DNA from 2 places in the Streptomyces sp. MB09-01 genome. Region 1 is predicted to be linked to the other one. Evidence: predicted binding sites of a transcription regulator. Region 1 holds the regulator's gene; the other holds the start of a gene.
What was found. The regulator HrcA, encoded in region 1, represses chaperone genes, less so after heat shock. The targets are predictions, from matches to a motif close to TTNGCACTCNGNNNNNCNGAGTGCNAA.

Region 1 (3,437 bases):
ACCGGGTCTTCGAGGAGGATGGCGAGCTTGGCGTCGTAGCCGTCGTCGCTGGTGCCGATGATGTCCTCCTCGGCGAGCGAGATCTCGTACCAGCTCGCCTCGCCGGCCAGCTGCCCGCGGTACGCCTCCACGGCGGCCGGATCCACGAAACCGGTCTGCGGAAGGAGGAGGTTGACGCCGAAGCGGCGCCGGGTGAGGGCCCGCACCTGCTTGATCTCCTGGTACATCCCGTCGGCGGTCTTGTACCCGCCGGCCAGGAAGCCCAGCCCGCCCGCCTCGCACACGGCGGCCACGAGCGGCGGGCAGGAGGCGCCGCCCGCCATGGGAGCCTGCACGATCGGGTAAGGGGAGAGACCGTTCGGTGCGGAGGACATGGACTGCATCGTGCCATGTCCCGCTCATGGGGCCGAATCATGGCATTCGCCTGGCATAGTCCGCTTCCCGAGCCGGTCTCGGGCCCCCGCCGGGCCCATGCGAAGAGCCCGGCAGGGAATCCCCTGGCCGGGCTCTCAGCGGTGTCCGCCGGTCGCTCAGCGACCGTTGAACGCGTCCTTCAGGCGGCTGAACAGCCCCTGCTGGCCCGGCGCGAACTGGCCCATCGGCCGCTCCTCGCCGCGCAGCTTCGCCAGCTGGCGCAGCAGGTCCTCCTGCTGGGCGTCCAGCTTGCCCGGCGTGGTGACCTCGACGTGGACGATCAGGTCGCCGCGCCCGCCGCCGCGCAGGTGGGTGACGCCGCGCCCGTGCAGCGGGATCGCCTGCCCGGAGCCGGTGCCGGGCCGGATGTCGATCTCCTCCAGGCCGTCCAGCGTCTCCAGCGGGCACTTGGTGCCCAGGGCCGCCGCCGTCATCGGGATCGTCACCGTGCAGTGCAGGTCGTCCCCGCGCCGCTGGAAAGTCGGGTGCGCCAGCTCGTGGATCTCCACATACAGGTCGCCGGCGGGACCGCCGCCGGGGCCGACCTCGCCCTCGCCCGCGAGCTGGATCCGGGTGCCGTTCTCGACGCCGGCCGGGATCTTGACCGTGAGGCTGCGGCGGGAGCGGACCCGTCCGTCGCCCGCGCACTCGGGGCACGGGGTCGGGACCACGGTGCCGAAGCCCTGGCACTGCGGGCAGGGCCGCGAGGTCATGACCTGGCCGAGGAAGGAACGGGTGACCTGCGAGACCTCACCGCGCCCACGGCACATGTCACACGTCTGCGCGGCGGTGCCGGGAGCGGCGCCCTCGCCGGAGCAGGTGGTGCAGACGACGGCAGTGTCGACCTGGATGTCCTTGGTCGTCCCGAAGGCCGCCTCGTCCAGCTCCAGGTCCAGGCGGATCATGGCGTCCTGGCCGCGCCGGGTCCGCGAGCGCGGGCCGCGCTGCTGACTCTGGCCGAAGAAGGCGTCCATGATGTCGGAGAAGTTGCCGAAGCCGCCCGCCCCGAAGCCGCCCGCGCCGCCGCCTCCGCCCGAGGAGGACAGCGGGTCGCCGCCGAGGTCGTAGACCTGCTTCTTCTGCGGGTCCGAGAGGACCTCGTAGGCGGCGTTGATCTCCTTGAAACGCTCTTGCGTCTTGGGATCGGGGTTCACATCCGGGTGCAGCTCGCGCGCGAGCCGACGGAATGCCTTCTTGATCTCGTCCTGCGATGCGTCGCGGCGCACGCCGAGAACGGCGTAGTAGTCCGTGGCCACTTACGACTCCGCCAGGATCTGTCCGACGTAACGTGCCACTGCGCGTACCGCTCCCATCGTTCCGGGGTAGTCCATGCGGGTCGGTCCGACCACGCCGAGTTTGGCGACTGTTTCGCCGCCCGAACCGTAACCGACCGAGACGACGGACGTGGAGTTCAGTCCCTCGTAGGCATTCTCATGCCCGATCCGTACGGCCATTCCCGACTCGTTGGCCTCGCCGAGCAGCTTGAGGAGCACGACCTGCTCCTCCAGCGCCTCGAGCACCGGCCTGATCGTCAGGGGAAAATCGTGTCCGAAGCGGGTGAGATTGGCGGTGCCGCCGATCATCAGCCGCTCTTCGGCTTCCTCGACCAGGGTTTCGAGGAGGGTGGAGAGCACGGTGGAGACGGTGCCCCGGTCCTCCGCCTCGAAGGATTCGGGCAGGTCCTGGACGAGCGGGGGCACATCGGTGAAGCGTCGTCCGACGACCCGGCTGTTGAGCCGGGCCCGCAGGTCGGCGAGCGAGGTCTCGCTGAAGGGGCTCGGGCAGTCGATGAGCCGCTGCTCGACCCGCCCGGTGTCCGTGATCAGTACGAGCATCAGGCGCGCGGGAGCGAGCGAGAGCAGCTCCACGTGCCGGACGGTCGACCGGGTCAGGCTAGGGTACTGGACGACCGCGACCTGACGGGTGAGCTGCGCGAGCAGCCGCACCGTGCGGCCGACGACGTCGTCGAGGTCGACGGCGCCGTCGAGGAAGTTCTGGATGGCCCGGCGCTCGGGCGTCGACAGCGGCTTGACCCCCGCCAGCTTGTCGACGAAGAGGCGGTAGCCCTTGTCGGTGGGGATCCGGCCCGCGCTGGTGTGGGGCTGGGCGATGTAGCCCTCGTCCTCCAGCACGGCCATGTCGTTGCGCACGGTCGCGGGCGAGACGCCGAGCCGGTGCCGCTCGGTGAGCGCCTTGGAGCCGACCGGCTCCTCCGTCCCGACGTAGTCCTGGACGATGGCGCGCAGCACTTCGAGTCTGCGTTCGCTGAGCATCGCGCGCACACCTCCAGCTGTGGTCCGTTGCCGTGTTCTGCCGTGTTGGTTGGCACTCTGTCCGTTCGAGTGCCAGAGATCCCCCGCTCAGTGTACGGCCGGGCGGTAAGCCCCTGGCAAGGGAGGCCCGCCAGGGTAGCGTCGCCCCATGGACGTGCGCTGGGAAGAGGAAGGCTGGGAACGGCTGACCGGACGGGCCGGCCGGCGACGCCTGCCTGTGTGGGACTGCACCGTGGGGCTGGTGGTGGGGGACGAGTCGGTGCTCCTCATCGACCCCGGTTCGTGTGTCCGGGAGGGCGCTCAGGTGCGGGCCGAGGCGGAGCGGCTGACGGGCCGGCGCGTGACCCATATCGCATTCACACACGGCCATTTCGATCACGTGCTCGGCGCGGCGGCCTTCGCCGGGGCCGAGGTGTTCGGGGCGGTCGGTCTGGACGCGCTGCTGTCGACGGGCCGCGAGGAGCTGCGCGGGGACGCGGTGCGGCACGGCCTGGCGGAAGCGGAGGCGGCCGAGGCGGTGGACCGGCTGGTGACGCCGAAGCACCTGGTGTCGGGCGAGTGGACGCTGGACCTGGGCGGGCTGCAGGTGCTGCTGGCCAATGTGGGTCCCGGGCACACCGGGCACGACCTGGCCGTCTTCGTGCCGGGCGGGCGCGAGACGGTGTTCTGCGGGGACCTGGTCGAGGAGTCGGGCGACCCCTCGGCGGGTCCGGACGCGGCGCCCCGGCAGTGGCCCGCCGCCCTGGACCG
Region 2 (3,437 bases), on a different contig from region 1:
AGGGAGGCGATGGAGGCGGCGTTCTCCAGCGCGGAACGGGTGACCTTCACCGGGTCGATGACGCCGGCCTTGACCAGGTCGCCGTACTCGCCGGTGGCGGCGTTGAAGCCCTGGCCCTTGTCGAGCTCGGCGACCTTCGAGGTGATGACGTAGCCCTCGAGACCGGCGTTCTCCGCGATCCAGCGCAGCGGCTCGACGGCGGCGCGGCGCACGACCGCGACACCGGTGGCCTCGTCGCCCGACAGGCCGAGGTTGCCCTCGAGGACCTTGACGGCGTGGACGAGCGCGGAGCCACCGCCGGAGACGATGCCCTCCTCGACCGCGGCGCGGGTCGCCGAGATGGCGTCCTCGAGGCGGTGCTTCTTCTCCTTGAGCTCCACCTCGGTGGCGGCGCCGACCTTGATGACGCAGACGCCGCCGGCGAGCTTCGCCAGGCGCTCCTGCAGCTTCTCGCGGTCCCAGTCCGAGTCGGTGGACTCGATCTCGGCCTTGATCTGGTTGACGCGGCCGACGACCTCGTCGGAGCTGCCGCCACCGTCGACGATGGTGGTGTCGTCCTTGGAGATGGTCACGCGGCGGGCGGAGCCCAGTACGTCCAGACCGGCCTGGTCGAGCTTGAGGCCGACCTCCTCGGCGATGACGGTGGCACCGGTGAGGGTGGCCATGTCCTGGAGCATCGCCTTGCGGCGGTCACCGAAGCCGGGGGCCTTGACGGCGACCGCGTTGAAGGTGCCGCGGATCTTGTTGACGACGAGGGTGGAGAGCGCCTCGCCCTCGACGTCCTCGGCGATGATCAGCAGCGGGCGGGAGCCGCCGGCCTGGATGACCTTCTCCAGCAGGGGCAGGAGGTCCTGGATCGAGGAGATCTTGCCCTGGTTGATCAGGATGTACGGGTCGTCGAGGACGGCCTCCATACGCTCCTGGTCGGAGACCATGTACGGGGAGAGGTAGCCCTTGTCGAAGGCCATGCCCTCGGTGAACTCCAGCTCCAGGCCGAAGGTGTTGGACTCCTCGACGGTGATGACACCGTCCTTGCCGACCTTGTCCATCGCCTCGGCGATGAGCTCGCCGACCTGCTGGTCCTGCGCGGAGAGCGCGGCCACGGCGGCGATGTCGGACTTGTCCTCGATCGGGCGGGCGGTCGCGAGGAGCTCCTCGGAGACGGCCTTGACCGCGGCGTCGATGCCCTTCTTCAGGGCGGCCGGGGAGGCGCCCGCGGCGACGTTGCGCAGACCCTCGCGGACCAGCGCCTGGGCCAGCACGGTGGCGGTGGTGGTGCCGTCACCCGCGATGTCGTTGGTCTTGGTCGCCACCTCCTTCACGAGCTGCGCGCCCAGGTTCTCGTACGGGTCGTCCAGCTCGACCTCGCGGGCGATGGTGACACCGTCGTTGGTGATGGTGGGGGCGCCGAACTTCTTGTCGATGACGACGTTGCGGCCCTTGGGGCCGATCGTCACCTTGACCGTGTCGGCAAGCTTGTTGACGCCGCGCTCGAGGGCGCGACGGGCGTCCTCGTCGAACTTCAGGATCTTCGCCATGGGAGCGGTTCAGCCCTCTCGAAAACTCGGGTTTAACGAGCTGCGCCCCTCGCCGCCCGGCAATCAGCGGGGTGACCAGGGGCGCAGCTCAAAGCAGTACTGATGAAGAGAATTACTTCTCGACGATCGCGAGCACGTCGCGAGCCGAGAGGACGAGGTACTCCTCGCCGCTGTACTTCACTTCGGTGCCGCCGTACTTGCTGTAGAGCACGATGTCGCCGACGGTGACGTCCAGCGGGAGACGCTGGCCGTCCTCGAAGCGACCCGGGCCCACCGCGAGGACGACGCCCTCCTGGGGCTTCTCCTTCGCAGTGTCCGGGATGACCAGGCCGGAGGCCGTGGTCTGCTCGGCGTCGAGCGGCTGGACCACAATGCGGTCCTCAAGCGGCTTGATGGCAACCTTGGAGCTGGCGGTCGTCACGATCCGACCTCCCCCTTCGGAGATCCGGGGTTAACTGTCTGAGGTGGCGACCAGGTCGATCCGTCGTCGCGGGTGCCGGATCTGCCTGTCGCTGTGTTGGCACTCACCAGGGGCGAGTGCCAGGTGCGAGACTATTCCGGCGATTAGCACTCGGTCAAGCGGAGTGCCAATTCTCGGCCGTCGGGCGTTGCGCGGACCGGGCCCGGAACTGCGAAAACCAGGACGTACGAACGTTCGGGATCACTACTCTCCACCGCATGACCAGGACAAACTCCGGGGTGCGCTGGCATCACGCCATCCCGATCGCCGTCGGCCTCGCCTTCGGGATCTTCGCGTTCGCGTTGTCCGTGCCGCGGCTGGTGACCCAGCTGACGGGGGTGGAGGGCGGCTTCCGCGCGGAGCGGTGCACGTGGGAGGAGGACTCGGAGGGGGACCCGGAGGCCACCTGCACGGGATCCTTCACCGCCTCTGACGGATCGTTCACGATCCGCGGGATCGAGATCGAGGGCCGCTTCGAGACCCCGCCGAAGGCACCGGTGGCCTCCCTCGTCAGCGGGCCGTCGGCCGACAGGGCCGTGCGGCCGGACCTCCTCACCTCGCTCGCGCCCATGGGCCTGGGCCTGACCGGCTTCGCGTTCCCGGCCTGGGCGCTGACCTCGGCCACCCGCGACGCCCTCGGCCGCCGCCGGCGGCGGCGGGACGGCATCGTGGACGCCACGCCGGCTGGGATCTGCCGGCCTTCGTGAAGCAGGTGAAGACCCTGTCCCGGAGGGAAGGCGCACTTCACGACCCTTCCCGTCGAAGGCTCCGGAAGGAACCATGGGGAGGACATCAACGTCGTAGATGATATGAAGATAAAGCGCCTCATTGCCGAGCAGATCGGACCCAAGGCTTCCCCCGGCCCTGGCGCAGCGTCCTCACCCGCGTCACCCCCGCCGTCGGCGGAGACGGCACCCCCGTCGTCACCGCCGCCGCCCTCACCGCCCTCCCCGTCCGCCCCCAAGGACGGTGGCGGCATCCCGTGCGTGGACTGAAACCCCTGACCACGGCCGGCGCCCGCCGCCGCACGGAGGCGCTGCTCCTGGCCTTCGTCATCGCCATCGCCGTCTTCGGCCACGCCGCCGCGGGCATCGCCATGAACGCCGAGCTGCCGCCCGACCTCGCCGGCTTCACCATCAGCATGACCCTGCTGTCACTGGTCGGGCACTTGGGCGTGCGCCGTTTCGCGGCCTACGCGGACCCGCTGGTCCTCCCCCTCGCGATGCTGCTGACGGGGCTCGGGCTGGTGCTGCTGCACCGCCTCGACCAGGGCTACATCGAGCGCTACAACTCGGACGCGAACGCCCCCGGGCAGCTGATGTGGACGGTGGTCGGGGTCGCCGCCTGCCTCCTGGTGCTGGCGCTGCTGCGCGACCACCGGCTGCTGCAGCGGTTCATCTACATCACGATGGCCGTCGCGCTGGTGCTGCTGATCGCGC

Region 2: groES (co-chaperone GroES) is a predicted target of HrcA. The motif match lies at 2,103-2,129, and genes of this name have one in related genera.

What each region holds. Positions count from the first base shown of each region.
Region 1 is NZ_JARAYQ010000001.1:116,038-119,474, reverse strand. It holds gene PV721_RS00505 (nitronate monooxygenase) at 1-374, opposite strand, end outside; gene dnaJ (molecular chaperone DnaJ) at 531-1,670, opposite strand; gene hrcA (heat-inducible transcriptional repressor HrcA) at 1,671-2,687, opposite strand; gene PV721_RS00490 (MBL fold metallo-hydrolase) at 2,836-3,437, shown strand, end outside.
Region 2 is NZ_JARAYQ010000116.1:11,774-15,210, reverse strand. It holds gene groL (chaperonin GroEL) at 1-1,538, opposite strand, end outside; gene groES (co-chaperone GroES) at 1,651-1,959, opposite strand; gene PV721_RS23520 (hypothetical protein) at 2,217-2,705, shown strand; gene PV721_RS23515 (FtsW/RodA/SpoVE family cell cycle protein) at 2,981-3,437, shown strand, end outside.